Regions from separate parts of the Patulibacter brassicae genome, predicted to be linked through region 2. Evidence: riboswitches for the same ligand, from Rfam matches in the RefSeq annotation. Region 2 holds a riboswitch; each other region holds the start of a gene.
What was found. A riboswitch is a leader RNA that binds a small molecule or an ion and turns the genes downstream of it on or off. The one in region 2 is predicted to bind cyclic di-AMP.
Positions count from the first base shown of each region.

Region 1: it holds a riboswitch for cyclic di-AMP, as region 2 does, so the genes downstream of both, SK069_RS17470 (M23 family metallopeptidase) here and SK069_RS15620 (C40 family peptidase) in region 2, are expected to answer to the same signal.
Region 3: it holds a riboswitch for cyclic di-AMP, as region 2 does, so the genes downstream of both, SK069_RS05275 (peptidoglycan DD-metalloendopeptidase family protein) here and SK069_RS15620 (C40 family peptidase) in region 2, are expected to answer to the same signal.

Region 1 covers NZ_JAXAVX010000013.1:69,518-78,973, reverse strand. The annotation lists gene SK069_RS17480 (hypothetical protein) at 63-212, shown strand; gene SK069_RS17475 (hypothetical protein) at 555-1,292, shown strand; gene SK069_RS17470 (M23 family metallopeptidase) at 1,323-1,958, opposite strand; cyclic di-AMP (ydaO/yuaA leader) riboswitch at 2,119-2,261, opposite strand; gene SK069_RS17465 (multicopper oxidase domain-containing protein) at 2,479-3,540, shown strand; gene SK069_RS17460 (ZIP family metal transporter) at 3,540-4,742, shown strand; gene SK069_RS17455 (hypothetical protein) at 4,847-5,131, shown strand; gene SK069_RS17450 (cytochrome c biogenesis CcdA family protein) at 5,336-6,079, shown strand; gene SK069_RS17445 (SCO family protein) at 6,087-6,770, shown strand; gene SK069_RS17440 (heavy metal translocating P-type ATPase) at 6,851-9,304, opposite strand.
Region 2 covers NZ_JAXAVX010000010.1:38,054-47,509, reverse strand. The annotation lists gene SK069_RS15655 (glycosyltransferase) at 1-981, opposite strand, end outside; gene SK069_RS15650 (cobalamin-binding protein) at 978-1,922, opposite strand; gene SK069_RS15645 (4a-hydroxytetrahydrobiopterin dehydratase) at 1,933-2,223, shown strand; gene SK069_RS15640 (3-hydroxyacyl-CoA dehydrogenase family protein) at 2,572-3,366, opposite strand; gene SK069_RS15635 (hypothetical protein) at 3,553-4,638, opposite strand; gene SK069_RS15630 (hypothetical protein) at 4,646-4,918, opposite strand; gene SK069_RS15625 (cell wall-binding repeat-containing protein) at 4,915-6,177, opposite strand; cyclic di-AMP (ydaO/yuaA leader) riboswitch at 6,372-6,516, shown strand; gene SK069_RS15620 (C40 family peptidase) at 6,521-7,165, shown strand; gene SK069_RS15615 (PspA/IM30 family protein) at 7,393-8,187, shown strand; gene pspAA (PspA-associated protein PspAA) at 8,184-8,474, shown strand; gene pspAB (PspA-associated protein PspAB) at 8,557-9,168, opposite strand; gene htpX (zinc metalloprotease HtpX) at 9,176-9,456, opposite strand, start outside.
Region 3 covers NZ_JAXAVX010000002.1:55,581-65,036, forward strand. The annotation lists gene SK069_RS05260 (glycosyltransferase family 2 protein) at 1-515, shown strand, start outside; gene SK069_RS05265 (glycoside hydrolase family 26 protein) at 512-2,506, shown strand; gene SK069_RS05270 (glycoside hydrolase 5 family protein) at 2,684-3,817, shown strand; cyclic di-AMP (ydaO/yuaA leader) riboswitch at 3,921-4,074, shown strand; gene SK069_RS05275 (peptidoglycan DD-metalloendopeptidase family protein) at 4,082-6,499, shown strand; gene SK069_RS05280 (DUF4352 domain-containing protein) at 6,597-7,247, opposite strand; gene SK069_RS05285 (helix-turn-helix domain-containing protein) at 7,468-7,695, shown strand; tRNA gene SK069_RS05290 (tRNA-Ser) at 7,824-7,913, opposite strand; gene trhA (PAQR family membrane homeostasis protein TrhA) at 8,039-8,716, opposite strand; gene msrA (peptide-methionine (S)-S-oxide reductase MsrA) at 8,945-9,456, opposite strand, start outside.

The DNA.
Region 1 (9,456 bases), on a different contig from region 2:
CCTCCTACGAGATGTAGGATTTTCCCCGTGGCGGTGTCGCAACCCAAGCTCCAGCAGGGACGATGAGCGCACCGCTCGCGCACGTCGGCGGCCTTCACGCCGTGCTGTACCTCTCCCCGGTGCTGTTCGTGGCCGGCGGACTGTGGATGGCCGGCCGCCATCTGCCTGAGGAAGAACCCTTCGAGCCCGATGACGACGAGCCCACCGACTGACGCGCGCCCCCGCGGGGGAGGCCCCCGCCCGGTGGACGGACGTGACGAGTCCCCACGCTGCGCCTCACGCCAGCGCGCCGCGGCCGCCCCGCAACCGCGGCGCGCTGCTCGAGAACCTTGCCCACCGCCCGTCGACGGCGGGCACAGGGCTACCTCCACCCGCCGCGCACCCCCGCGGCGGCGCCGAGCAGACCACCGACGTCCGAAGCGGTTCAGACGACCGACCCAGGGCTTTCGCGCCGAGACGCCGAGACGCTCCGCGGCCTCGCCAGTGACGAGCGTGCAACCCGGTGACGCGACGCTCACCATCTCGGCCTCCGCCCCCGGAGCCCGGCGGCGACCATGGCCGCCCACGTCGTAGATGACCCGCCCATCGACACCATCAAGCCGCCCACCGCCGCGAAGGCGGGAGCTTCTCGGCAGTCCAGCGCTCCGCGTACGGGGCGCAGCCGGGCTCGACACCTCGCCGTCGCCCTGGCGGCCGGCGTGGCGGTGCTCCTCACGCCGAGCACCGCGGCAGCGCACGGGGGCATCTCCGTCGCCGAGGGTGGATCCGGTGGCGTACGCATCGCCGTTCAGGGCTCGCCCGCGGGACCGGGTCAGGTCGATCTCGCCACGACGCTCTCCGGTCGCGGGACCGGCGCCGGCTCGAAGGTCGTCTACTGGATCAGGCCCGAAGGTCGCCGCCGATCCGTTCGCGTCGCCACCCAGCGCGACGAGCGCGGCATCCACCACGCCGAGATCCCGATAGCCGGCCGTGGCTCGTGGCAGGATTGGGACGTCGCCGCGTACGTCACGCTCAGCACCGGCACCCGGCTGCGGGTCACCAACGACCGCTCCGCTCCCCCGGGCCCGCCCCAGCGACCGGATGCCAGCCGGGCCGCGCGACCTGAGGGACGCACCACCACCGCGCCCTCCGCCCCACAGCCTGCTGCCTCGGAAGCGGCCGTCGAGGACGTCTCGGGCGAGGGCGACGGCGCTCCGCCCTGGGTCGTCCCGAGCCTCGGGGCCCTGATCCTCGTGAGCGCCCTGGGCGTTGCCTCGCTCAAGCGGAGGCGGCGGGGCCGCGACGATCGGTAGAGGAGCCCCCGCCGGCGACGGTTCGCGCGCTCAGCCGGCCGCCCACGCCTCGAGGTCGGGGCGAGGATCGCGCGGGACCCCGCCCTCGTACCACCCGGGAGCAGTCCAGAGCTCGAAGTGCAGGAGACACGCCGTGGCGTTGCCCGTGTCCCCGACGCGGCCGATCGGCGCCCCCGCCTGGAGCCGGTCGCCCGCACGCAGCGCCGGACGTTCCTGGAGATGCGAGTAGACCTGATCGGTACGCGTCGAGGTCCCGGTGACGACGACGTAGTTGCCCGCCTTCTCGTGGTTGGCGACGCGCTTGACGGTCCCGGACGACACGGCGACGACCGGCACTCCACAATCGGCCAACAGATCGATCCCCTCGTGCGCGCCGCCACGCGTGCCGAAGCCGGTGCCAGCACCGCCGAACGTCCAGCCGCCCTGGAGCGGGAACCGCGAGCCTGAGCCGTCGACCTGAGCAGCCCGAAGCTCCGCCTCGACCCTCGCGACGAACGGCAGGTCGAGCGCCCTCAGCGTCTCGACGTTCGGGACCCCGGTCTTCGCGAGGCGCTTGCGCTGCTGGAACCGGCGCAGAGCCTTCCGAGTGCGTGCACCGAGCACGCCGTCGGCACGAACGCCCACCCGCCGCTGGACGCTCCGCAGCTCCCGGCGCGTGAGCCGCACCGGCTGGGTCTCCGAGACGCCCGCTGAGCTGCCGCCGACGACCGCCTGCGCGCTCGCCCCTCCGCTCCCGACAGCCGCCCCGGCCGAGGCCGGCACCGTGAGCAACGAGAGGCCGATAGCCGCCAAGCCGAGCCGGCGCGCGGAGGATCTGAGCATCGAACTGGTCCCTTTCGTCCGCCTACGGGGTTAGCTGACGGGCTAGCGCAGAAAGAGACGCGCCTCCACACGACCGTGGATGAGCCCCGAAATGCCCGGGTCCCCCGTTCGCCGCGGACGTCCCCGGCGATTCGGCCGCTCGACCGTATCACGGCCACGGAATCTGCTCTACATACTGTAGGAGATAAACGGCGCACGGCCGGAGCATCCGCCGCCGCGCGGCCGAACCTCCCCCGCGCAGAGCGCGACCTCCCCCGCCCGATCGCCTACCGCCGGCTTCTCTCGGCCTCCGCGACAGGCGCAGTCCAATCGAGCGCGGGAACCTCGATCGGCAAACGGTTTTTGGCATGCCATACTCTCAGGCATGCCAAGCATCAATCGCCGACGTCTCTTCGCCGGCGGCCTGCCGGCCCTCGGGGCCGGGATGGCGCTGCTCCAAGCGACGTCATCTCGCGCCCAAGGGCCCGGCGGCCACGCGGGGAACCACGGAGGCGCGGGAAACTCCGACACATCGTCGGCGAACTCGTCCTCGGGCACCCATGGAGGGCACGCGAACTTCCGGGGCGGCGGCGAGGTCGACCATGCACGGAACGGGTTCGATCCGCACGAGATCCTTCGCGACTTCGACTGGGGACGCACCCGCCGCCTCCCGTCAGGGAGGGTCCTGCGGGAGTGGACGCTGGTAGCCGGGGACCAGGACATCGAGGTCGCCCCCGGCGTGACGTTCCCGGCGTGGAGCTACAACGGTCGGATCCCAGGTCCGACGCTGCGATGCCGCGAGGGCGAGCGGCTGCGCATCCGGTTCGAGAACCTCTCGCAGCACCCCCACACCATCCATTTCCACGGCATCCATACCGCCGAGATGGACGGCGTCCCCGGGATCGGAGCCGGCGAGATCGCACCGGGCTCCTCCACGGTGTACGAGTTCGACGCCGAGCCGGCCGGCCTGCATCTCTACCACTGCCACGTCCGGCCGCTCGCCGAGCACATCGCAAAGGGCATGTACGGCGCCTTCATCGTCGACCCGAAGGAGGGTCGGGAGGACGCCGACGAGATGGTGATGGTGATGAACGGGTTCGACACGAACTTCGATCGCGCCAACGAGCTCTACGCCGCGAACACGATTCCGTTCGCCTACATGAACCGCCCGATCGCGGTGCGACGCAACGAGCTGGTCCGCGTCTACATCGTGAACATCCTCGAGTACGACCTGATCAACAGCTTCCACCTCCACGGGAACTTCTTCGACTACTTCCCGACCGGCACGAGCCTCCGCCCGTCGGAGCTGACCGACACGGTCATGCTCTGCCAAGGGCAGCGCGGGATCGCTGAATGGCGCTTCCCCTCCCCGGGGAAGTACATGTTCCATGCCCACCAGTCGGAGTTCACCGAACTCGGCTGGCAGGGGTTCTTCGAGGTCGGCTGATGTCGCTCGACGCCCCCTCGCCCCACGGGTCGACTCGCCGACGGCCGACGTGGCTCCTCGGCATCCTGCCGCTCCTCCTCATCGTCGTCACGCTGGGCGGCTTCCTGGCCCTCGACGGGCCGGGACTCGGCGACCGCAACGGCCCGCCTGTCGAGGAGATCAGCGTCGAGCGGACGACGCTGAAGCCCGGCCTGATCGACCTGCAGGTCCGCAACGACGGACCCGACGCGGTGACGATCGCCCAAGCGCAGGTGAACGACGCCTTCGTGCAGTTCTCCGGCGGCGAACGTCCCATCCCGCGCCTCGGAGTCGAGACGCTCCGCATCCACCAGCCGTGGATCGAGGGGGAGGCCTACGAGATCGCGTTGATGACCTCGACCGGCGCCACGATCCTGCACCCGATCGACGTGGCGGTCGAGACACCGGGCGAGGACGTCTCCTTCCTCGGCCTGATGGCGCTCCTTGGCATCTACGTGGGGGTGATCCCCGTCGCGCTGGGGATGCTCTGGCTTCCCTGGTTGCGCCGCGTCCCGGCGAGCCGGATCCGCTTCCTGATGGCCCTGACGATCGGCCTGCTCGCGTTCCTCGCCATCGACGCCACCCTGGAAGGGCTCGCTCTGGCCCAGCAGGGCTCGCAGGCGTTCGGAGGCTCCGCGCTCGTCTGGACCGGCGCGCTCGTGGCGTTCCTGTTGCTCTCCGGCATCTCGGCGTTCATGGCCGATCGCGAGCGGCGGGCCCGCGCCGCAGGTGCCGGCGGTGGGACGCTGGCGCTGCTGATCGCCGTCGGGATCGGGTTGCACAACCTCGGGGAGGGGATCGCGATCGGGTCGGCGTATGCCACCGGCGCGCTCGCCCTCGGCGCGTTCCTCGTCTTCGGGTTCGCGTTGCACAACACCACGGAGGGTCTCGCGATCGTCGCCCCGCTCGCGGACCGCCGGCCGCGCCTCGCGCGGTTGGCGAGCCTCGGCCTGATCGCCGGGGCCCCCGCGATCCTCGGCGCCTGGATCGGCAGCGCCGCGTTCAACGCGAATCTGGCGGCGTTCCTGTTCGGGTTCGGCGCGGGAGCCGTCGTCCAGGTGATCGCGCAGCTGCTGCCGACCATCCGCGACGATCAGGAGCGCACCCTCCACCCGGCAGCGGTCGCCGGCCTGCTGACGGGCCTCGGCATCATGTTCGCGACCGGCCTGCTGGTCAGCGGCTGAGGGGCTGGCGGCGTGGACCCGGCAGCGACGCGACGCGGTACCGTGTGCGGCGAATGATGGGCCGCTCTCACCGGCATTCGCTCGCGCTGCTTGTCGCGGTTGGCGTGGTCCTGTGCCTGTTGCCGGTCCTGCTGGACGGGCTCGCGCGGTGCATCGAGGCGCTGCACGCCGCACCGACGCTCGCCCTCGCCGCACCGCTGCTCCTCGGCGTGCCGCTCGTCCACATCACGCTCGCGCGCGCTGCGCTCGCGTCCGTCTCGACGAGCTGGCGCCGAGGCACGGCTCCGGCCCTCGTCGGAGGCGGCCCGGCGATGCCGGTGCGAGGAGGACGGCGTCTCGGCAGCACGCTCGCGGTACGGCCGCCGCCGTCCGCCGAGCCGACCGTCTGATCGTCGGCGCTCTCGCTTCCCTTCCGGCTCCTGGCGGCGCCGTCTCGTCCTGCGTCACGCGAGGACCCCGGAGCCGTTCCGCCTCGCCCGTCCGCTGCGCGTGCGCAGCCGCATCTCCCTGGCAACAATGCCCGCAACGCCTCCTCCCCGTCCCCGACGCCCGCCGTCCGGCCCCGACGTCGCACGCCAGTCCACGCACGCGCCGTGACCGATCCCACGATCTTCATGGCCTTCGCCGCGGGCCTCCTGTCGTTCGCGTCGCCCTGCGTGCTCCCCCTCGTCCCCGGCTATCTCTCGGTGCTCACCGGCAATGCGGTCACCTCAGGCCCCGGTACCCCGACGATCCGTCGCACGCTCGGCCCGAGCCTCCTCTTCTGCTTGAGCTTCATCCTGGTCTTCGTCGCCCTCGGGCTGTTCGCCACCGGCATCGGCGCGCCCCTGGCACGTCACCGCACGACGCTCGAGGTCGTCTCGGGCGTCCTGCTGATGATGATGGGAGCGCTCTACCTGCTGGCCCCGCTCGTCCCGCGCCTGAACCGGTCGGCCCGCCCCGCGGCGCTCCTGAGCCGCGCCGCTACCGGCAACCCGGCACTGGCGGGCATGGCGTTCGCCCTGGCCTGGACACCGTGCACCGGCCCGATCCTCGGCGCGATCCTCACCGCGGCTGCGACACGCAGCGGCACCGGCGGCGGCGCGTTCCTGCTGCTCTTCTACGGGCTGGGCCTGGCGGTGCCGTTCCTGCTGGCCGCGTTGGCCTTCGAACGCGTCACCTCGGCAGCGCGGATCATCCGCGATCACTACCGAGCCCTGTCGATGGTCGGCGGCGTGATCCTCCTCATCGTCGGGTGGCTGACCGCCAACCATGAGATGACCCGCCTCGCCTCCGAGACCCGGCAGCTGATCGACGATCTCGGCCTCGCGCCGCTCCTGCGCACCATCGAACGCTGACTCCCACATGCCACAGACCGATCCCCGCCCGCCGCGCCCCGACACCGCCCAGAGCCCGCTTCCGCGGCTCCTCTTCGGACTCGTCGTGACCTCGCTGGTGATGCTGGCCGTCGTCACCACCCTGGCGCTCGCCCGCGCCCCGAGCCCGGGGCAGGAGCTGGCCGACGGCGTCATCAGCGCCCGGAGCGACTTCCTCGGCGCCGACCGCGGTGGTCATCCTTCGCCCCCGTTCCGCCTGCGCGACCAGCGCGGCAGGATCACGACGCTGGGGCAGCTCCGCGGGCGGCCGGCCGTCCTGACGTTCCTGTTCAGCAGCTGTGAGGACACCTGCCCGATCCTGGCCCGCCAGATCGCCGGTGCTCTGGACCGTCTCGACGATCCGATCCCGGCGATCGCGATCAGCGTCGATCCGGAAGGCGACACCCCCAGCTCCGCCCAACGGTTCCTCAACCGCATGCGGCTCGGGGACCGCATGCGGTTCCTGCTGGGCGACCGTTCCCGTCTGGCCCCGATCTGGAAGGCCTATGGGATCCAGCCCCAAGGCCAGGACTTCGACCACAGCGCCTACGTCGTGCTCCTGGACCAGGAAGGACGACAGCAGGTGTCCTTCCCCGCCGACAAGGTCACCGACGACGGGCTGCTGCACGACATTCGCGTGCTCCAAGAGCGCGCCGCCGAACGCGGCAGTTGAGCAACGCGCGCGGTCGGAGCGCGTCACCGGCTGCTGTCGGGAGCGGCCTCGTGCGGACGAGGCCGCTCCCGCTGGCACGGTCAGGCGCCGCTCGCGAGCGCTGCCCCGTCGCGGGCTGGCGTGCCGGCCGACGGCCGCCGCGGGGTACGCCGATCCGAGCGCGTGCGGGTCCGGAAGAGCCGCAGGCTGTTGGCCGTGACGCCGGTCGAGGTCACGGCGTCCTCGAGCACCGCCAGCCAGAGCGGGATCAGCCCGATCGGCGCCAGGACGGTGAACCCGGTGTTGAAGACGATCGACGCCACGATGTTCTGCTTGATCATCCGCTCGGCGCGTCGCGACAGCTCGACGGCGTCGGCGACCTTCGACAGATCGTCGGCCATCAACGCGATGTCCGCCGCCTCCAGCGCCGCGTCGGTCCCGGCCGCGCCCATGGCGAAGCTGACGTCGGCCGCGGCGAGCGCCGGCGCGTCGTTGATCCCGTCGCCGACCATCCCGGCCGATCCGCGCTCGGGCGCGAGCTCGCGGATCGCGGCGACCTTGTCCTCGGGGAGCAGCTGCGCCCGGTACTCGATGCCGAGTTCCTCGGCCACGCGACGCGCCGGCGCATCGGCGTCGCCGGTCAGCATCACCAGTCGCTCGACTCCGATTCGCCGCAACGCGTCGAGCGCCTCATGGGCGTCCTGGCGGATCGCGTCGGCCAGGCCGAGCACCGCGACCGGGCCGCGCTCGTCCCCCACGATCACGGGCGTCTCGCCGGCGTCCTCGACGACGCGCAGGTCCGCTGCGATCGGCTCCAGCGAGATCCCGCGCTCCGTGTAGAGGCGCGGGCTCCCCACCAGATGTCGGCGTCCTCCGACCATGCCCTCGGCACCGCGGCCCGGGATCGACCGGAAGTCCTGGACCTCCGGCAGCTCCGCGTCGCCGGCGGCCGCGAGGATCGCGTGCGCCAGCGGGTGCTCGGAGCGCCGCTCGAGCGCCGCCGCGACCCGCAGCACGCTCGCCTCGTCCGCGCCGTCCCGCGAGATGACCCGCTCGACCACCGGTCGTCCCTCCGTGAGGGTCCCGGTCTTGTCGAAGAACATCGTCGTCAGCTTGCCGGACGCCTCCAGGGCGCTGCCGCCCTTGATCAGGATCCCGCGGCGCGACGCTGCACCGATCGCCGAGACGACCGAGACCGGCGTCGAGATCACCAGCGCGCACGGGCAGGACACGATCAGCAGCACGAGCGCCCGGTAGAACCAGGTCGAGAACTCGCCGCCCAAAAGCGGCGGCACGAGCGCCACCAGGAGCGCCGCGACGAGCACGATCGGCGTGTACACGCGCGAGAAGCGGCTGACGAACTGCTCGATCGGCGCCTTCGTGCCCTGCGCCTCCTCGACCATGCGGGTGATTCGCTGCAACGTCGATGCGCCCGCGTCCTTCGTGACCCGCAGCACCAGGCCCCCGGCGCCGTTGAGGCTGCCGGAGTAGACCGGGTCGCCGACGCCCTTCTCCGCCGGTGTGCTCTCCCCGGTGACCGGCGACTCGTCCAACGCGGAGGCGCCTTCGAGGACCTCGCCGTCGACGCCGATCCGCTCGCCCGGGCGCACCACGACGAGGTCGCCCACGAGGACCTCCTCGACCGGGACCTCGACCTCGCGGCCGTCGCGCCGGACCAGGACCTCGTTGGGGGCCAGCCGCGCCAGCGCCCGGACCGAGCCGCGCGTCCGGCCCACCGCATAGACCTGCAACGCGTTGCTGACGGCGAACAGGATCACCACCAGCGACGCCTCGCCCCAAGCCCCGATCGCCACCGCACCGATCACGGCGAGCGTCATCAGGACGTTGATGTCGGCGACCCGCGTCATCGCCGAGGCGACCGCCGCCCGGTAGATCGGCAACCCGCCGACCGCCGTGGCCACGACGTAGGCGACGTTCGTCACCGTGTCGGAGGCCCCGACCAGCGCCAGCACGTGAGCGAGCAGGAAGATCGCCAGGCCGGCCACGGTCAGCAGCACGCGCGGCTGGGTCCAGAACGCCTCTCGCTCGGCTGCAGCACCGCGCTCGATGCCGTAGCCGGCGCGGACGACCGCCTCCTCGATGACCTCGCGCGCGAGGCCCTCGTCGTGCTCGGCGTCCAGCCGCCCAGCCGCGAAGTTGACCGTCGCGCGATGCACGCCGGGCAGCTGTCCCACCCGCTTCTCGATCGTCACCGCACAGCTCGCGCAGTCCATCCCCGTCACGCGCACCACGGTGCGCGCGCCCGCGGCGGACCCCTCGTCCGTCGCCGACACCCGACCCACCGACGCGCTCAGCCGCGCGGCGGCATCGGGCGCGCAGCAGTCGTCCTGGCCCCCGCCGCCGTCGACGGCCCGCGCCTCCGCCGTCGCCGGAGCGCAACAGTCGTCGACGCACGCGTCCTGGGCGACCGACTCCGCAGCCGCCTGCGGAGCGCAGCAATCGTCGAAGCACGCGTCGTCCTGGGCGATCGGCACCGCAGGCGCCTGCGGAGCGCAGCAATCGTCGAAGCACGCGTCGTCCTGGGCGATCGGCACCGCAGGCGCCTTCGACGCGCAGCAGTCGTCCTCGCACACGCCCCCCGCCTGGCGCGCTGCGTCCTGCGCAACGGCCGGGGCCCGGCCGGTGTCCCGACGCGCCAGGGGCAACGCCCCCGGTGCGCTCGTGCAGCACTCCTCCTGGCACCCGG
Region 2 (9,456 bases):
GGTCGTGCCGTTGCGCAGGATCTCCCCGAGGCCGCCGTGGTCGGCGGCCACGACGCAGCAGCCGGCCGCCGCCGCCTCGAGCGCCGCGTTCGGCAGCGGGTCCGGCTGGGTCGAGGGCACGGCGACGACGTCCGCTGCGGCGTAGAGGGCGGCGACGTCGTCGACGAACCCGGGCAGGCGCAGCTGGTCCTCGACGCCGAGCGCGGCCGCGCGGCCGCGCAGCTCCTCGGGCAGGCGCGGATCCTCCCGCCAGGCGGCGCCGGCGAGCACGGCGACCGTCCGGCCGTCGCGAGCCAGCGGCGCCCGGCCGAGCGCCTCGACGAGGACCGCCTGGCCCTTCCAGCGGGAGAGGCGCCCGAGCAGCGCCACGACGAAGGCGTCGGGGTCGAGGCCCAGTCGCCGGCGCGCCTCGTCGCGGTCGACGGCCGGCAGGTCGAGGGCGAGTCCGTCGGGCACGACCTCGGCGCGCCCGTCCCGCGGCGCCCCGTGGAACTGCGCGCGGACCGCCTCGCTGACGCAGGGCAGCGCGTCGGCGGAGAGCAGCAGGCGCCGGTACGTCGGCCACCAGCGGTCGAAGCCCGCGTAGATCTCGCGCACGTGCCAGACATGCGGCACGCGGGCGATCCGCGCGGTGGCCGCGCCGCCGAGCGTCACCGACGTGTTCGTGTGCACGAGCGCGACGTCGTGCAGGCGCGCGAGCCGTCCGAGGCCCCCGGCGTCCGCCGCGAACGACGCGCCGACGCGCGCGAGGCCGGCGGCGGACATGAGCTCGCGACGGAGGACGGCGAGCGGCCGCACGAGCACCTCGGCACCGAGATCGCGCAGGTCCCCGACGAGCGGGCCGTCCTCGGCCAGCACGACGATCGCCCGGAACGACGCGCGGTCCAGGCCGCCGACGATCGCCGCCAGCTGCCGGTCGGCGCCGTAGCGTCCCGCGGAGCTGTGGAGGTAGAGGACCGGCCGCAGGGCCCCGGCGGTCATCGCGCGGCGGGCACGGGCCGCCCGAGCTCGTGGACGACGTCGGGTGCCTCGGGCACGCGGTCCGGGTGCAGGACGTGGGCCAGGAGCTCGAGCCCGGTGACGAGCCGCGGACCGGGGCGCGAGAAGTACGCCGAGGCGTCGAGCACGACGACGCGCTCGGCGCCCGTCGCCCAGAGGCGGTCGGCGAACGGCGTCGCCTCCTCCAGGGAGCGGTCGGCGTCGTAGCCGCACGGCATGCACACGACGACCTCGGGCTGCTGCGCGGCGAGCTGCTCCCAGGTGACGACCTCGCTGCGCTCGCCCGCGTTGCCGCAGACGTCGAGGCCGCCGGCCATCTCCACGAGCTGCGGGGTCCAGTGGCCGGCGACGAAGACGGGATCGAACCACTCCACGGCGGCCACGCGCGGGCGCGGCGCGTCGCGGACGGCGATCCGGACGTCGTCGGCCCGGCGGCTGATGTCGTCCACGAGCGCCCGTCCGGCGTCCTCCACGCCGCAGATCGCCGCGAGCGTGCGGACGTCGCCGAGCGTCTCGCCGAACGTGTGCGGGTCGAGCGCGACGACCTCCGGGCACCGCGGCAGCTCCCGGGCGACGGCGGCGACCTCGTCGTAGGAGACCGCGCAGACGGGGCAGAGCTCCTGCGTGACGATGAGGTCGGGATCGAGCTCCGCCAGGACGTCGTCGTCGAGGCGGTAGATCGCCTCGCCCTCGCCGGTGCGCTCGCGCACCGCCGCGTCGATCTCGGCCGGGCCGAGGCCGGGCGGCAGCCGGTCGGCGGTGACCTGGCGTCGTCCGAGGGCCTCCGGCGGGGCGTCGCACTCGTGGGTGACCCCGACGACCCGGTCGCCGAGCCCGAGCGCGAACAGCAGCTCGGTGGCGTGCGGGACGAGCGACACGATCCGCCGCGGCGTCCCCTGGCTGTCCTGCGCGCGATCGGCCACGATGTCCTTTATGGCAGACCTGATCGACGCGCGCCGCATGACGACGTGGGCGGCGGACCGCGAGTGGACCGGCCGCGCGGGCCCGGGCGGGGCGCTCGAGCGGACCTGGCGGTTCCCGGACTTCGCCGCCGCGCTGCGGTTCGTGGACGCCGTCGGCGCCCTCGCGGAGGCCCAGGGACATCACCCGGACCTCCACCTGCACGACTACGACCGGGTCACCGTCCGCACGACGACGCACAGCGCCGGGGGGCCGACCGAGCACGACCTCGAGCTCGCCGAGCGCGTCGACGAGCTGCAGTAGCGCCTGCAGCGCCGCGCCCGGCATGGCGCGGTCGGGGGAGGTGCGGGCCCCGATCGGGGGCGCACGCGCCGTGAACGAGTGGCAACGCGCCAACTTCGCGGCCCGTGGGACGATCGGGCTCCTGTCGCTCCGTCGGATGGTCGATACTGAGGGTGTCCGAGCCGATCCTGGTGCGGCTGGACGGGACAACAGGTGCGGTGCCCGGGACGGCTCCGCACCACATGACGGGACGGAGCGCTTCGGTGCTCCCAACCACCACACGCACGACGGCCCCGCGGAGCTCGCTCCGCGGGGCCGTTCGTGTCCCTGGGGTGGGCGGACTCGGCGCGGCGCCGGGCCCGCGCCGGGCTACTTGCGCCAGTCGAGGAAGCCCTCGCCGCTCTTGCGGCCGAGCTTCCCCGCGTCGACGAGCGCGTCGAGCGACGCCGGGATCGGGGCGCCGATGACCTCGCCGATCGCCTTCGAGACGTCGAGGCCGACGAAGTCCAGCAGGGCGAAGGGTCCCATCGGCTGGCCGGTGCCGAGCGTCATCGCGGTGTCGATGTCCGCGGGGCTCACGCCGGTCTGCTCCTGGAGCTCCACCGCGGAGAAGAGGTACGGGAAGAGGAGCTTGTTGACGACGAAGCCCGGGGTGTCGGGCACCTCGACCGCGACCTTCTCCCAGAGCTCCACGAGCGCGCGGACGCGGTCCTTCGTCGCGTCGGTCGCCGCGGCGGGGAAGACGAGCTCGACGAGCTTCATCTTCGGGACCGGGTTGAAGACGTGCAGGCCGACGAACCGCTCCGGGGCGCCGGTGGCCTCGCCGAGCTTCTCGATCGAGAGCGACGAGGTGGTGGACGCGAGGATCGCGTCGGGCCCGGCGACCGCGACGAGCTCGCCGAGCACGACGGCCTTCACCTCGGGATCCTCGGCGACGGCCTCGACGACGATCGAGCCGCGACCGAGCTCGGAGAGCTCCGTCACGACGTCGACGCGCGCGGCGTCGACCTCGAGCTTCGCCGCCTGCTTCTCGATCGCCGCCTTGGCGCGCGCCGCGCTGGCCTCCGACCGCGCCCACAGGACGACGTCGGCGTGGCGGGCGGCGGTGACGGCGAGGCCGGTGGCGATCGTGCCGGAACCGGCGACGGCGACTGTCTCAGACATGCTTCTTCCAGGTCTCGGGGCAGAGGAGGCGGCGGATGCTACCGAGAGTCGCAACCATCGGCCCCCCGGCCGGGGGGCTCGGGGGCACGCGGCCGCCGGGCCGCACGGGCGGGGCGTCGGCGGCGCGCCGCGGGGTGGACCGCCGCTTCGGCGGGGAGCCCGCCGTGGGACCCGACCGGCGCCGGCTCAGTCGCCGGCGAGGCGGAAGCCGGTCGCCGCAGGCGTCAGCCGCAGCGGGGAGCGGTCGAGCGCGTCCGGCAGCTCGGCGTCGTTGAACGCCTTCGGGGCCAGGTCGTTCGGTCCCTCCGGGTGGAAGAGCGCCGCGAGCAGCTGCGCCTGGCCACGGCCGGCCCCGAGCTCGGTCTGGCCGCCGGAGTAGACGCCGATGCCGCGGCGGCGGCAGGCGGCGTAGAGGTCGGAGAGCTCGCGCAGGCTGCCCACGCGCGACGGCTTGAGGTTCACGACGCTCGGCGGGAACGGCAGCTCGTCGAGCCCGGCGACGTCCAGCAGGGGGACGTCCCACGTGAGGCGCTCGGGGTGCGCCGCGAGCAGCTCGCGCGTGGCGTCGGTGACGCCGGCGTCCTCCAGCAGCGCGTCGGGCAGCCGGTCGAGCAGCAGCGCGTAGACCTCGGGATCGATCTCGGTGTCCACCGGGGTCCCGTGGTAGTAGGCCTTGAGGTCGACGGTCGCCACGGCGCCCGTCGGCGCCAGCGCCTCGATCGCGGCCGCGTCCCACGCCGACCCGAGGTCGAGCTTCATCCGCAGGCCGGGCGACCGGTCCCGCAGGTCCGCGATGACGGCCGGGTCGGGCGGGTCGCCGACCCCGCGGCTGGAGACGAACGTCATCGGCGGGACCGGTCGGCCGACGACGGAGGCCAGCGGCCGGCCCGCCTGGCGCAGGGCGAGGTCCAGCGCCGCCGACTCGAACGCCCACCGCCGGTACCGCCGGTAGACGTCGTGGGCCGGCGGAACGGGGAAGAGGTCCAGGGCGCCGAGACGCGCGCTGAGCGCGGCGATCGTCCACTCGCCCCGCAGGTCCGGCAGCGCGTCCCAGGCCATGAGCGCGTCGTGGTCCTGCGGCTCGTAGCAGACGTCCTCGCCCACGCCCTCCTCGCCGGCGCCGCGCAGCCGCACGTGCGTGCAGCGTCGCGTCATCGTCGGCGTCTCGCGCTCGAGCGGCTCGAGCGCGACCTCCTCGAGGCGCAGCGGCAGGTCGGCGACGCAGGCCCAGAGCTCCGGGCCGGCGGTCGGCGGGGGGACCGGGACGGGCACGGGCCGCTCAGCCCGCGGCGGACGGCAGGGGCGGCTGGTCGGGGTGCGTCGACCGCCCGCGGTGCTCGCCGGTGCGGCCGAGCTCGGTGAGGCGCGCGATCTCCGACTCGCCGAAGCGCCGGACCGGATCCTCGGCGGGCAGCGGCGCGATGAGCTTCGCGACCCGGTTCCGGATCTGCTGCGCGAAGTGCGGCGTGGCCGCGCCCGTCAGCTCGCGGAGGTCGTCGAGGGAGACCGGGCGGCCGGTCTCGCGTCGGTCGGCGCGCTCTGCTTCGCTCATCGCTCGTCCTCCTTGGACGGGGGTGGGGTGGGGGTCGCCGTCGTGCCGGTCGTGGCGGTGCCGGCCGGCTCCTCGCGACGCAGGCGCGCGCCGTCGACGTCGACCGACGTGACCTCCATCAGCGCGTCGATCTGCGACTGGACGGCGGGCGAGATCGCGTCGGTGCTGCCGGAGAGCCACGCGCGGTTGTAGTAGCTGTTGACGGGGTCGCCCGCGATCCCCGGCTGGACGTCGAGCAGGTAGCTGCGGACGGGCTCGGCGAGCCGGTCGGCACGGTCCAGGAGCAGCAGCGGGCCGTGGAGGCCCGTGCCCGCCAGCGGCGCCAGGGAGAGCGCCGGCAGCGTGGCGTCGCTGCGGGCGACGAGGAACCCGTGACCCGCGTTGACGATGTTCCAGCCGAACCCGTTGTCGTCGTACCGGGCGAAGGCGATCGCGTTGCTCACCGGGTCCTGGCCGCCGACGCGGCGCACCGTGCCGTAGCGGCGCAGCTGCTTCGTCACCGCGGGCGAGATGACCTTCGAGGGGCCCAGGACGTAGATCGTGGGGTCCTGGTGGTCGCGCAGCTGCCGGACGGTGTCCGCCGGGACCGCGTCGCGTCCGACGAACGCGATCGGCGTGCCGGACTTCGCCGCGTACGCCGCCGCCGGCAGGGCGAAGGCCGGCTGCTCGCTGCTGACGACGAGGACGGCGTCGCTGGCGCGCCGCTTCGCGGCGGCGAGGAAGCGGTCGATCCCGAGGGCGACGCCGGCGGGGTCGCTGCCCTCGATCGCGGTCGCGCGCAGCCCCTCCGGCCGCGGCGCGCCGCCGACCCGGATGACCTGCGCGTTGTCGATGCCGGGGCTGCCGGCCGGGCGCAGCTGCCGCAGCGCGTCGCGGGTGGCGTCGGGCAGGTCGTCCCCGTCCGAGAAGAGGGTCGGCGCGCCGACGGGGTCCGCGTTCAGCGCGCTGGCGGCGAGCGCCACCCGCCAGTCGCGCTGATTCACGAGCGCGACGGCGCGCGCCTGGGTCTCGGCCGCTCCGCCGGAGTACACGGCGCGGGCCACGGCGGCCGCCGCCGCGGGCCCGTCGTCCGTCGCGGTCCGGGTCGTGTTGCGCGTGGCGACGACGGGGAACCCCAGGTCGGTCGCGGTCGCGGAGCGGTCGTCCTTCGGCTCCGGCGCGAACGGCGAGCGGGACGAGTCGTCCTGTCCGCAGCCGGCGAGCACCACGGCGACGAGGCCGAGCGCGAGCGACGGACGGAGGCGCGGGAGCGGAGCCATCGGCGGGAACCTACCGCCTCGGGGCCCGCCGCTCGCCGCCCGCTCCCCGCTGCGGACCGGGGCGCGACGCCGGGTGCTCGTCGCTTCCCGCGCGCAGCCCGCGCACGCGCCCGCGCACGGGGGATGCCCGACGAGCGTCCAGGCCCTGCAGGATCGCCTGCGGACACGGGTGCGAGATTGCGAGGCTCCTGTTACAGTGCCGCAAGCCGAATCACCGGATGAGTCCGGTGAGCGGGGGAACCACAGTTCTTGGGGCTTATCCGTCGCTCTGCGATGGAAGCGCTGGCTCTTTCTGCGCTAGCCCGTCAGCTAACCCCGTAGGCCGACGAAAGAGAGCAGATCGTTGCGCCCCTACACCCGAGCCCTGGCCCTGACCGCTGCGTTCGCGCTGCTCGGTGCCGGCTCAGCGTCCGCGGCCTCGGCCCCCCGGAGCGGCGGCCTCGGCACGACCGGGACCACCACGGCGCCCGTCGCCCAGCCCGCCGCCCCCGGCGCCGTCGCGGTCCCGGCCGGGATGCGCACGACGAACGGCGTGAAGGCCAAGCGGTACAAGGGCAAGACGGTCGACGGCCGCACGGCGTACTTCGCGCGGGTCCCGCTGAAGGCCCCCGCGGCCGTCCAGCAGGCCGTCATCGCCGCGAACAAGATCGTCGGCAAGCCGTACAAGTGGGGCGGCGGCCACGCGAAGATCGAGGACTCGGGCTACGACTGCTCCGGGACCGTGAGCTACGCGCTGATCGGCGCCGGCCTCATGCAGACGCCGCTCTCGTCGTACGAGTTCGACGACAAGTGGGCGGGCGCCTTCGAGGGCCCCGGCCAGTGGATCACCGTCTACGGCAACTCGGGCCACGCGTACGCGATCATCGCCGGGCTGCGGCTGGACACCTCCGCGGCGTACGACCGCGGCGGCGCGAAGGGCCCCCAGTGGCGCCCGAACAACCGCAAGGACTCCAAGAAGTTCGTCGCGGTCCATCCCGCGGACCTCTAGTCCGGCCCGACACCCGCGCGTCCCTCGCGAGCCCCGTCCGGGGCTCGTGCTCGTTCCGGCCCCGACCGCGGTGCCGCTCGGGTCCGCGACCCGTCCGCGCGTCACGGGCACGTGACGATCGGCTGGCGCGGGCGCGCTAGGGTGGATCGACGAGATCCATGGCCGTCGCGCGCGACCGGACCCGGGATCCGCACCGTCCCACTCACGCGGAACAAGGGAGCATCGATATGGGCCTCGGCGGCCGCATGTCCACCGTGATCAAGGCCAAGCTGTCCCGTGTCCTGGACAAGGCCGAGGATCCGGGCGAGACGCTCGACTACAGCTACCAGAAGCAGCTGGAGAACCTCCAGAACGTCAAGAAGGGCATCGCGGACGTCGTCACCGCGAAGAAGCGCCTCCAGCTGCAGACGGAGAAGCACCAGCAGGCGATCGTCAAGCTCGACACGCAGGCGCGTCAGGCGCTCGCCGCCGGCAACGAGGAGCTCGCCCGCACCGCGCTGGAGCGCAAGAGCACCATCCAGCAGGAGATGCAGAGCCTCGACCAGCAGGTCAGCGAGCTGGAGAACCAGCAGCAGGCGCTGATCGCCAGCGAGCAGAAGCTGCGCACGAAGGTCGAGCAGTTCCGGACGAAGAAGGAGACCATCAAGGCGCAGTACAGCGCCGCGGAGGCGCAGGTCCGGATCTCGGAGGCCGCGACGGGCGTCGGCGAGTCGATGGCCGAGGTCGGCATGGCGATGCAGCGCGCCGTCGACAAGACGGAGAACATGAAGGCGCGCGCGGACGCGGTCGCCGAGCTCGAGGCCGCCGGGACGTTCGAGGACATGACCGCGCTGGGCTCCGGCCAGGACGACATCGACCGGCAGCTCGCCGAGCTCTCGAGCTCCTCGCAGGTCGACTCGGAGCTCGCCGCGATGAAGGCCGAGCTCGGCGCGGGGAGCACCCCGGCCGCGGAGCTCGGGGCCGGCAGCGGCGACGCGGGCACCGCGTCGACCGAGCCCGCCAAGAAGGAGGCGGACGCGTGATCGTCCGGATCTTCGGCGACCAGCAGTACCGCCTGGCCGACGACCAGCACGCGCCGCTGAACGACCTCGACGACGCGGTCGTCGCGGCGGTCGAGGCCGGCGACGAGGGCGGCTACCGCAGCGCCTTCGACGCGCTGCTCGCGTTCGTGCGCGAGCAGGGCACCCCCCTGGACGAGGACGAGCTCATCGGGAGCGACGTCCTCCTGCCGCCGGCCGACCTCACGCTCGAGGAGGCCGGGCGGGAGTTCACGGGCGAGGGCCTGGTGCCCGACCCCGTCGAGGGCTGAGCCCTCCCGCGCACCGGGCGGGCGGGTCGCCCGCTCGCCCGGTGGCGTCGCCGCGCGGCCCGGAGCGCTCGTCCGCGGCGGCTCAGCCGAGCGGGGCGCCCCAGAGCGGGTACCAGCGGTCCATCTCGGGCTCGAGCGGCATCAGCGGCTCGAGGACGGCGCGGAGCTGCAGCTCGCGCTCCCGGTCGCGCTCCTTCGCCTGGCCCGGCATCGGGCTGAACGGGTACCAGCTGCCGCGCTTGGCGAGGTAGATGAGGTGCAGCGGGCGTCCCGTCGTCGCCGGCGCCTCGGCGTCCGGTCCGGCCTCGCGGAACGCGAAGACCGCGCAGAGGACCCGGTCGGCGTAACCGCCGGCCTGCAGGGCCTCCATCACCGCGTTCACGCCGATCACCTGGTCGTCGACGTCGGGGTCCTTCAGGACCATCCAGCGGTAGCCGAAGTCGTCGTCGCGGCGCTCGACCGTGGTGCCGGTCTCCTCGCCGGTGCCGCGCAGCACGGCCTCGACGTCGGCCGCGATCTGCTGGAAGTCGCCCGTGGCCAGCGGCTGGAAGACGATCGCCGCCTCGCCCGTCGTGACGATGCCCTGCGAGACCTGGAGGTCCAGCGACGCCGTGGTCAGGGCGAAGAGCCGGTCCGGACGGACCTGTTTGGCGGCCTTCGAGCCGCGACCGAGGAGCGTGTCGAGGAAGCCCATGATCGGCTCAGACCGTGCGGCCGGCCTGGAGCTGCGTCTCGATCCGCTGGAGGGCGGCGAGCCGCTTCTCCGTCGGCGGGTGCGTCGAGAAGAGCTGCGTCGCGGCGTTCTTCACGCTCGGCGGCACGATGTAGAACGCCTGGACCGCGCCGACCTCGCGCAGGTCCCGGTCCGGGGTGCGCTGGATCCCGTCGCTGATCCGGACGAGGGCGGCGGCCAGGGCGCTCGGGCGCCCGGTGACCTGGGCGGCGCCGCGGTCGGCGGCGTACTCGCGGTACCGCGAGAGCG
Region 3 (9,456 bases), on a different contig from region 2:
ACCTCATGTGGGGCTTCGCGCGGTCGTGGTTCCAGCCGCAGGGCATCGGCCTGAGCTGGCGGGGCGCCGTGCTCATGGTGGCGCGGTGGCCCGTGGTGCTCTGGGCCGTCCTCAGCGTCGTGCTGCGGCTGCAGCACTCGTACATGATCACGCCGAAGACGCGGTCGGCGTCCCCGGCCGCGGCCGCGCCGCCCGGCCGGCTCGGGATCGTCTACGGCCCGCTCGTGGCGCTCGTCGCGCTGCCGCTGGCGGTGCTGTGGGTCGTCGAGCTGACCGGTCGCACGGCGATGCTGCCCCACTACGCCGGGCTCGTGCTGCTCAACGCGCTCGTGCCGCTCGTCGTCCTGCTCGTCGCGCTGCTGCTGGAGGTCCGCGATCACGCGCGCCGTGGCGTGGGCCTGCGGGCGGCGACCCGCGGGCACGCCCCGGTGGTCGTCGCGACGGTGGTGCTCGTCGCCGGGCTCGCGGTCACGACCGCGCACCTGGCGGCGGTCGCGGTGGAGGGCATGACGTGACGGCGGCCCGCGTCCGCAGGCTCGCGCCGCTGGCGCTGCTGCTGGTCGCGGTCGCCGTCCTGCTGGTCGTGCAGCTGCGCGACGACGGGCCCGCGTCCTCCGGCGCTCCGGTCTCGCGCGGGGTGGCGGCGGTGCCCGACCCGCGGGCCGAGATCCTGCTCGGCGCGACGACCGCGGTGCTCGCGCAGGACTCCTACCGGCCGTGGCGCCCGGCGGACCTCGCGAGCATCGATCGCTTCGAGCGGACGGTCCAGCACCACGTCGGCGTCGTCATGTGGTTCTCCGACTGGGAGTCCGTGGCGCGACCGGACGTGGCGCAGCTGCGGGCCGTCGCCGCGCGGGGGAGCATCCCCGAGATCACGTGGGAGCCGTGGGACTCGCGCCGGCCGCCGGACCGGTCGAAGTACCGCCTGCGCGAGATCATCGACGGCCGCTTCGACGCCTACGTCCGTCGCTGGGCGACCGATCTCGCCCGCTACGGCGGGCCCGTGCGGCTGCGGTTCGCGCACGAGATGAACGGCAACTGGTACCCGTGGACCGAGGTCTCCAACGGGAATCGGCCGGGCGAGTACGCGCGGGCCTGGCGCCACGTCTGGCAGCTCTTCCACGACGCGGGAGCGACGAACGTCGAATGGGTCTGGAGCCCGGTCGCGCCCCTGCGCCTGAAGCCCGGCGAGTACCCCGGCGACCGGTACGTCGACCGCGTCGGCCTGTCGGGGTTCAACGGCGGACGGCAGATCCGGTTCCAGCAGTGGCGGCCCTTCGCGGAGATCTTCGGTCCCGCGCTGCGGCAGCTGCGGGAGATCGCCCCCGGCAAGCCGGTCGAGCTGAGCGAGATCGGCGTGGCGGAGGCCGGCGGGGACAAGGCCGCCTGGCTCGGGCAGATGTTCGACGGCCTGCGGCGGCACCCCGAGATCGACGCGCTCGTGTGGTTCGACCTCGACAAGCGGTCCGACTGGCGGGTCGCCACGTCCCCGGCCGCCCGCCGGGCGTTCGCCCGCGGCGTGCGCTCCCCGCGGTTCGGGCAGCGGGTGCGGCGCTTCGCGGTCCCGGGCGGCGTGGGGACGACGAAGCCGTCGCCGTCCCCGGACCGCTCGGTCGCGCCGGGGATCATCGAGCAGGTCGACGCGCTCGGCGGGCGCCGCGTGGGCGTCGTCCGGACGCTCGCCCGACGCTACGCGCTCGTCGAGGTCGTCGACGGCCGCTTCGCGCCGCTGGACCCGGCGACGTCGACCTGCCCGCCGCTGCCCGACCTGGGGCGCGACGGCGACGCCGGCGTCGCGGTCGTCTACCGCCGGTGCGGCGCGGACGGACGCGCCCGGCTCATGCGCCGAGCGCTGCGCCCCGGCGCGTCGGCGGTGCCGATCTCGTCGCTCCCCGGTCGTCCCTGCGGCGCTGATGGGTGGGCGGTCTGGCGTCGGACGGTCGTCGTCCTGCGCCACGGCCCGGCCGCCCGCTGCGGGGCCAGCGGCCTCTACGCGGTCCGCGACGGCCGCGCGCGGCAGCGGATCGGCATGGGCGCCGTGCAGGGCGGCGCGGTCGACCTCAGCGGCCGCTGGATCGCCTGGGTCCAGTACCGCCCGACGCCGTCGGGCTCGGTCACCCAGCTGCACGTCACCCGGCGCGACGGCCGCCCCGGCTTCGTGCTGCTCCGGCGCGACAACACCTCCCGCCGGGTCTTCGGGATCCCCGAGGTCGAGCTCGACGGTGCCCACGCCTACGTGCGATGGACGCAGACCGGCGACCGGGGTGCGGAGGGCATCCAGCGGATCCCGCTCCGGGCCGGCGCGGCGTGCTCGGAGGACCGCGACTTCGCCGCGGCGACCGAGTACGGGACGACGGTCGACCTCACCGGCCTCGCCGTCGCCGACGGGCGCATCGAGTACTCGCTGTCGCGGGACCGCGCGCCGACGCTCTTCCGCCGGTCCGCGCCCCGGTTCGTGCCGGCCGCCCCGGGGCGCTACGGCGCCCGGGGCCTCGGCTGCGGCTGATCGGCGAGGGCCGGTTGACTAGCATGGGAGGTCCCCCGACCGCGACGGCGCGCGAGCTGCCGCCGTCCGGTGCCGGGCCGCGTCGCGCGAGCGGCGGCCCGCATCCCCCGACCCGTGCCCCTCGGCCAGAGATCCCGCCGTTCGTGGTCCGTTCGTCGATCTCGCGACGAACACCGCATGCTGCGCGCGTTCGCCGCCGACGTCACGCTCATGAGCCGGTGGAAGCTCCTCGTGCTGCTCGTCGCCGTCGCGGCGACCATCGTCGTGGCGACGCGGACGAGCCCCGTGGCTGAGGCCGGTCCCCACCGGGCCGCGACCATCCGCTTCGGGATCTACCCGGGTGGCGACGCGGGCGCCGTCGACGGGGTCGCTCGCGCGCCGGAGGTCGACGAGGGGCAGCGGCTGGCGATGATCCGCCGCCTGCGTGCCGGGCGGCGATCGTTCGTCCTGCACGAGTACGCGGCCTACCACGACGCCGGCTCGATCGAGGGCGCCCGCATCCACCTCGAGCGGGTGCTCGCCGACGCCGCGGCCACCGGCAGCCAGGCGGAGATCGTCCTGCGGTACCAGCCGACGGCCCGCGACCCCGCGGTCGACCTGCCCGGGTACGAGCGGTTCGTCCGCGCGGTCGTGCGCGAGTTCGGCGGCCGCAGCGGGCTCGTCGGCGTGCAGATCACGAACGAGGCGAACGTGCCGGGTGCGCCGGACGCCGCGGACGGCGACTTCCCCGGGGTGCGCGACGCCCTCGTGCGCGGCGTGAACGCCGCGGCGGAGGAGCGCGCGGCGCTCGGTCGCCGCGGCCTGGCGATCGGCTTCAACGTCGCCCGGGACGCGCGGACGCCGGACTTCTGGCCGCAGCTCGCCCGGACGGGCGGGAGCGGGTTCGCCCGCAACGTCGACTACGTCGGGCTCGACATCTACCCGGGCACGTGGCCGACCCAGGTCAAGCGCCCGCCGAGCCCGCGGGCGGTGCGCACGACCGTTCATGGGGCCCTGCGCAAGCTGCGGCGCGACATGGTGCGCGCGGGCCTCGGGCGCCGGGTGGCGGTCCACCTGTCGGAGGCCGGCTACCCGACCGGCCCCGGTCGCAGCGAGGCGGTGCAGGCGAAGGTCATGAAGGCGGTCACGGACGCGGCGGTCCAGGCGCGCACGCGCTACGGGGTCTCGGACTTCCGCTGGTTCGACCTGCGGGACGCGGACTCCAGCAGCACCGACTTCCAGCACCAGTACGGCGTCCTGCGCGACGACCTCGTGCCGAAGCCGGCCTTCGCCGTCCTGCAGCGCGCGATCCGGCTGCACGGGGGTCGCTGAGCCGGCGAGGACCTGGCGCGCCGGCGCTGGTCGCCTTAGGCCGCGGTGAAGATTCGCTCAAGTGCCGCAAGGCCGCTTGCAGCTGCGCTACGGTCCTCCGCGGACCGAGAACCGGCCGAGCCGCGCGTTCGACGCGCGGGCGGGGGAACCACTCGCGGCCTTCCGGGGCCGCACGGGGCGAATCGCCGCAAGGCGTAGCGCGACTCCTGAAGCGCGAGCCCGTCAGCTCACCTCGTAGGCCCGACGCAGGAGGACACGTTCGGCATGACCGGGCAGCAGCAGCGCGATCTCGCGCGGGCGGACCACTGGCGCACCTCACGGGAGCGATCCCGCCAGCGCCGCGACCGACAGGCCGCGAGCACCCCACGTGCGCACGCGGGGGAGACGACGGGCCCGCGCCGCCGGCGCGCCGGCTGGCGGCCCGAGCGCGATCCCGCGCTCGCCGAGGCGCTGGCGACCGCGACCGACGTCGCCGAGCCGACGGCCGGCTCGGCCGCGCTGGACCTCACCACCGACGAGCTCGCCGCCGCGCTCGACGCGGTCGGCGCGCCGGATGCGCCCGGCCGTCGTGACCTCGCGGACCCGAGCGTCTGGCAGCGCTCGCTGTCCTGGGCCCGCGACCGGCGGGTCACCGTCCCGCTGCAGCGCGTGCGCGAGCGCCGTCGCCGCAAGGCCGCGCTGGCGATGAGCCTCGCGATGGTCGGCTCGACGGCCGGCCCGGCGGTCGGTGCGGCCACGGCCTCGTCGACGTCGGGCGACACGACCTCGGCGACCGACGACGCCGGCCGCACGACGATCGGCAGCCTGACCTCCGCCGTGAGCGACGACGGGCGCAGCCGCCCGGTCCTGCTCGTCGGCTCCACCGGCGACGAGGTCCGCGACGTGCAGCAGCGGCTCGGCCTGCAGGCCGACGGCCACTTCGGCGCGACGACCGAGTCGGCCGTGAAGCGCTTCCAGCAGCAGCGCCAGCTCAACGCGGACGGCGTCGTCGGGCCGCAGACCTGGACGGCGCTGCTCAGCACGCAGCGCGCGTCCGTCCGCAGCAGCGCCGCGCCGGCGACGGCCCTGAAGGTCGTCTCGGCGGTCCGCACCGCCGACGGCGGGCAGAGCGTCGTCCTGCAGCGCCAGACCGGCGGGCACGCGAAGGCCACCGGCGACGGCGGTCCCGTCCGCACGGCCGAGCGCGCGGACGCCGCACCGGCGTCCTCGAGCGCGAAGGGCAAGGGCGGCTCGGCGTCGAGCGGCTCGGGCTCGGGCTCCGCCGGCGCGAGCGCGGCGGTGGGTGGCGCGGAGGGCAGCCCGGCCGCGCCGCCGACGACGAACGACGACTCCGGCACGGCGACCACGCCGAGCACCGCCGACGAGGGCGGGACCGCGAGCGGGTCGAGCACCGTGAAGCCGGTCAACGGGACGGTCTCGTCGAACTTCGGGCCGCGCGGCGGACGGCAGCACGCCGGCATGGACATCGCGGCGGCCATCGGGACCCCGATCAAGTCGTACATGGCCGGCACGGTGTCGTTCTCCGGGTCCCAGGACGGCTACGGGAACATGGTCTGCGTCGACCACGGCGCGGGCCTGGAGTCCTGCTACGCCCACATGTCGAAGAACGCGGTCGCGAAGGGCTCGAAGGTCCAGGCGGGCGACGTCGTCGGCTACGTCGGCATGACGGGCCGCACGACCGGTCCCCACCTGCACTTCGAGGTCCGCAAGAACGGGACCGCCGTCGACCCGGCTCCGTACTACCGCACCGCCGGCACGGCGAAGGCGAGCGCCCGGACCGCGACGGCCGAGGGCGGCGCCGCGGCGACGGCGACGCAGGCCTCCGCCACGGCGTCGTCGGCGTCGCTGCAGAAGGCGTCGCTGGCCACCACCGGCGGCGTCCAGCTCGAGCGCTCCGCCGCGGATCCGGCGACGGTCGACGCGGCCCAGCAGCAGGCGCTGCTGGCGGCGCAGGCCGGCGTCGACCCGGCGCAGGCCGCGGCGGCGGTCGCGGCTGCGGACGCCGTGGCCGAGGCGACCGCGGACCCGGCGGCGACGCCGACCGAGGCCGGCGCCGCGACGGCCGACGCGGCCGCTCCCGCGGGCGAGGCACCGGTCGACGGCACCGCCGAGGCGGACGACGCGTCGACGGCGACCGTCGACGCGACGGCGACGGTCGACGCCCCGTCCGGGGCCGAGGATGCTGCCGGCGCCACGGATGCGACCGCGGCGCCGGAGGCGGCGACCGCGGAGTCGCCCGCGACGCCGGAGCCCGCGGCCGAGACGGCTGCGCCGGAGCCTGCTGCGACGCCGGACCCCGCGGCCGAGACGCCGGCGCCGGAGCCCGCGGCGGAGTCGGCTGCGCCGGAGTCGGGTGCGGCGCCAGAGCCTGCTGCGGCGCCGGAGCCCGCGGCGGAGACGTCCGCGCCCGAGCCTGCTGCGACGCCGGAGCCCGCGGCGGAGACGTCCGCGCCGGAGCCTGCTGCGACGCCGGAGCTCGCGGCGGAGACGTCCGCGCCGGAGCCCGCGACGGAGACGGCTGCGCCGGAGCCGGCCACGGCCGCGCCCGAGGCCGCCGTCGAGGCGTCGGCGTCCGGGCCGACCGCCGCCCCCGAGCCGGCGGCGACGCCGGCGCCCGCGGCCGACGCCGCGACCCCGTCGTCCGACGCCGCCGCGCCGCAGGCGGCGGCCGTCGCGGGTTGAGCCCCGTCCCGACCCGACCGGCCGCCTCGCGCGGTCGGTCGCGCCGGTTCCGCGCCCGCCGGCCCTCGGCGGGCGCGTCGGCGGGCGCGGCCGGGCGTCAGTCCAGCGACGGCAGGGTGATGTACCCGTGCCCGTCGCCGAAGCCGAGCTCGTTGAACCGCAGCGCCGGCTTCTTGCGCAGCACCGACCGCGGGACGTCGTAGACCACGGTGCCGGTCGTCGTCGCGTCCGGGCCGATGTCCTTGAGGAAGAACGGCTCCTCGCGCGCGCCGACCGCGGCGATCGTGCCCTCGCTGTCGGGGTCGTACGTGTTGCCGTCGACCTCGAGCTGGAAGACGCGGTCGGTGAGCGTCGCCGACTCGTCCTTGTCGGAGCGGACCCGGATCTTCGCGATGACGAACACGCCGTCGGCGCGCTCGCCGAGGCCGTACTCCTGGTCGCCGAGCGTCTCGGCGGTCCGCACGCCGACGAGGCGGTAGTACAGCGCGTCGACGCGGACCTGACCGTCGGGGCCCACCCGCGGCGTGCAGTCGCTCGTGGCGCTCGTGCCGCAGCCGGCGTCGTCCTTGTCCTTCCCGTCGCCGTCCTCGGCCTTCCCGCTCCCGGAGGCGTCCTCGCGAGTCTCGCTCGTCGTCGCCTTGTCGGCGTCGCCGGACGACGAGGGCTCGTCGTCGCCGCCACCGGCGACGGCGCCGATGATGACGAGCACGACGAACGCGCCCAGCACCCACTTCAGCCACTTACGCACGGTCGGCTCCTCGGCGTCGGGCGGTCGTGCGTGATGGGGCCGTCGGGGGTCCCTCGGGGCGCGGGCGCAGCGGCGCCGTCGCGGTTCTGCGAAGCATCTCGTCCTCTCTGGTGTGGCGCGTTCGCGCGGTACGACGCCGAGATGATCACACGATCAGACTGCGCGAGCAACACGCTCAGGCTGTAGAGAGGACACGGAGGGGGTGCGAAGGTCGGCCGCCGTGCCGGACCCGCAGCCCCCACTCGTCGCACTGGGCGACGCGCTGCGTCAGGTTCGGCTCGACCGGCGTCTCAGCCAGGAGCAGCTGAGCCTCGAGACCGGCGTCCACCGGAACTACATCGGGGGCGTCGAGCGGGGCGAGCGCAGTCCGAGCGTCGCGACGCTCCTGCGCCTGGCGACGGCCCTGCGGATCGAGCTCTCCGAGCTCTTCCGCCGCGCGGGCCTCTGAGCCCGGAACGCCGGATCCTCCGCGGCGAGCGCCACCGAGCACCGATGATCCGGGCCGCGTCGGGCGCGTCGTCGCGCGCAGCAGCGCAAGAACGACGGAACCCCCGTCGGCACGGGGGTTCCGGGAGGCGGATCGAGGGGGATTCGAACCCCCGAGGGAGCTATCAACCCCCAACTCGCTTAGCAGGCGAGCGCCTTAAGCCACTCGGCCATCGATCCGTGGGCGCCGAGTGTAACGAGCATCCCGCGGGTCCGCCGCGTGCCGGACGGCCGTTCGGGGACGCACCGCCGCGCTCGGCGGGGCGGCGGTTCGGAGCGGGCTCCGGGACGCGTCGGCGCCGACCTCAGGCGCTGGGAACGACCGCGAGCGCGACCACGAGGTAGTGCGCGATCGCGGCGGCGATGACGAGGGCATGGAAGACCTCGTGGTAGCCGAAGACCTTCGGGAACGGGTTCGGCCGCTTGCCCGCGTAGATGACCGCGCCGACGGTGTAGAGCACCCCGCCGCCGAGCAGGCCGACCGCCGGCCACGGGCCGAGGTCGCCGACGAGCTTCGGGAAGAGCGCGAAGCCCGCCCAGCCCATCGCGAGGTAGATCGCCGCGCTGACCCACTTCGGCGCGCCGATCCAGAGGAGCTTCAGCGTGATGCCGAGGCCCGCCATGCCCCACGCGACGCTCAGCACCGTCGTGCGCATGCCGCCCTCGAGGACGATCGCCGCGATCGGCGTCGTCGTGCCCGCGACCATCACGAAGATCATCGCGTGGTCGAGCCGGCGCATCCACGCGCGGGCCGACGGGCGCTGCCAGTTGACCCGGTGGTAGATCGCGCTGACCGTGAACAGGCCGACGATCGAGAAGGCGTAGATCGCCGACGCGATCCGGGCTTCGGCGTTCGGCGACGCGAGGACGAGGTACGCGCCGGCGGCGAGCGCGACGACGGCGGCCCACTGGTGCAGGACCCCGCGCATCGTCGGCTTCAGCGCCGGCACCGGGAGCTTCGGAGCGGAGACGGCCTTGACCACGACACGATCGTAGTCGCTGCGGGCGTTCCCGCGCTAGAGGACGGACGGCGGGACGCCGCCGCGTGCGGACGTCGGTTCGGTCGCGGCGTCGGAGCGTGCGGACGCGCGACCGACCCGCGCGCGACGGGCGTGGTGCGGCGGTGCGGTGGGCTCCGCCGTGCGCCGCGGGTCGCGAACGGGCACGGGGTCCGTCGCGCCGCGGTGCGGCGGCCGGGAGGCCCGGCCGCCTCAGCCGGCGGCGACGAGGCCGACCGGGCAGCTGACGCCGGTCTCCCCGTGGCCGCAGTAGCCGTTCGGGACCTTGTGGAGGTACTGCTGGTGGTCCGGCTCGGCGTAGAAGAACGGGATCGCGCCGCCGAGCAGCGCGCCGCCGAACGCGCCGGGACCGTCGGCGTCGCCACGGATCTCGGTCGTGATCCGGCCGTGGCCGGCGGCAGCCAGCGCCTTGCCGTAGTTCACGCGCGAGGCCTCGGCCTGCACGAACTGCTCCTCGGTCGTCGTGTAGATCGCCGACCGGTACTGCGTGCCGACGTCGTTGCCCTGGCGCATGCCCTGGGTCGGGTCGTGCCCCTCCCAGAAGACCCGCAGCAGGTCCTCGAACGTCACCGCCTGCGGGTCCCATGCGACGAGGACCGCCTCGGTGTGGTTCGTCTGGCCGCTGCAGACCTCGGCGTAGGTCGGGTTCGGCGTCTCGCCGCCCTGGTAGCCGACGGCGGTGACGAGCACGCCGGGCGTCTGCC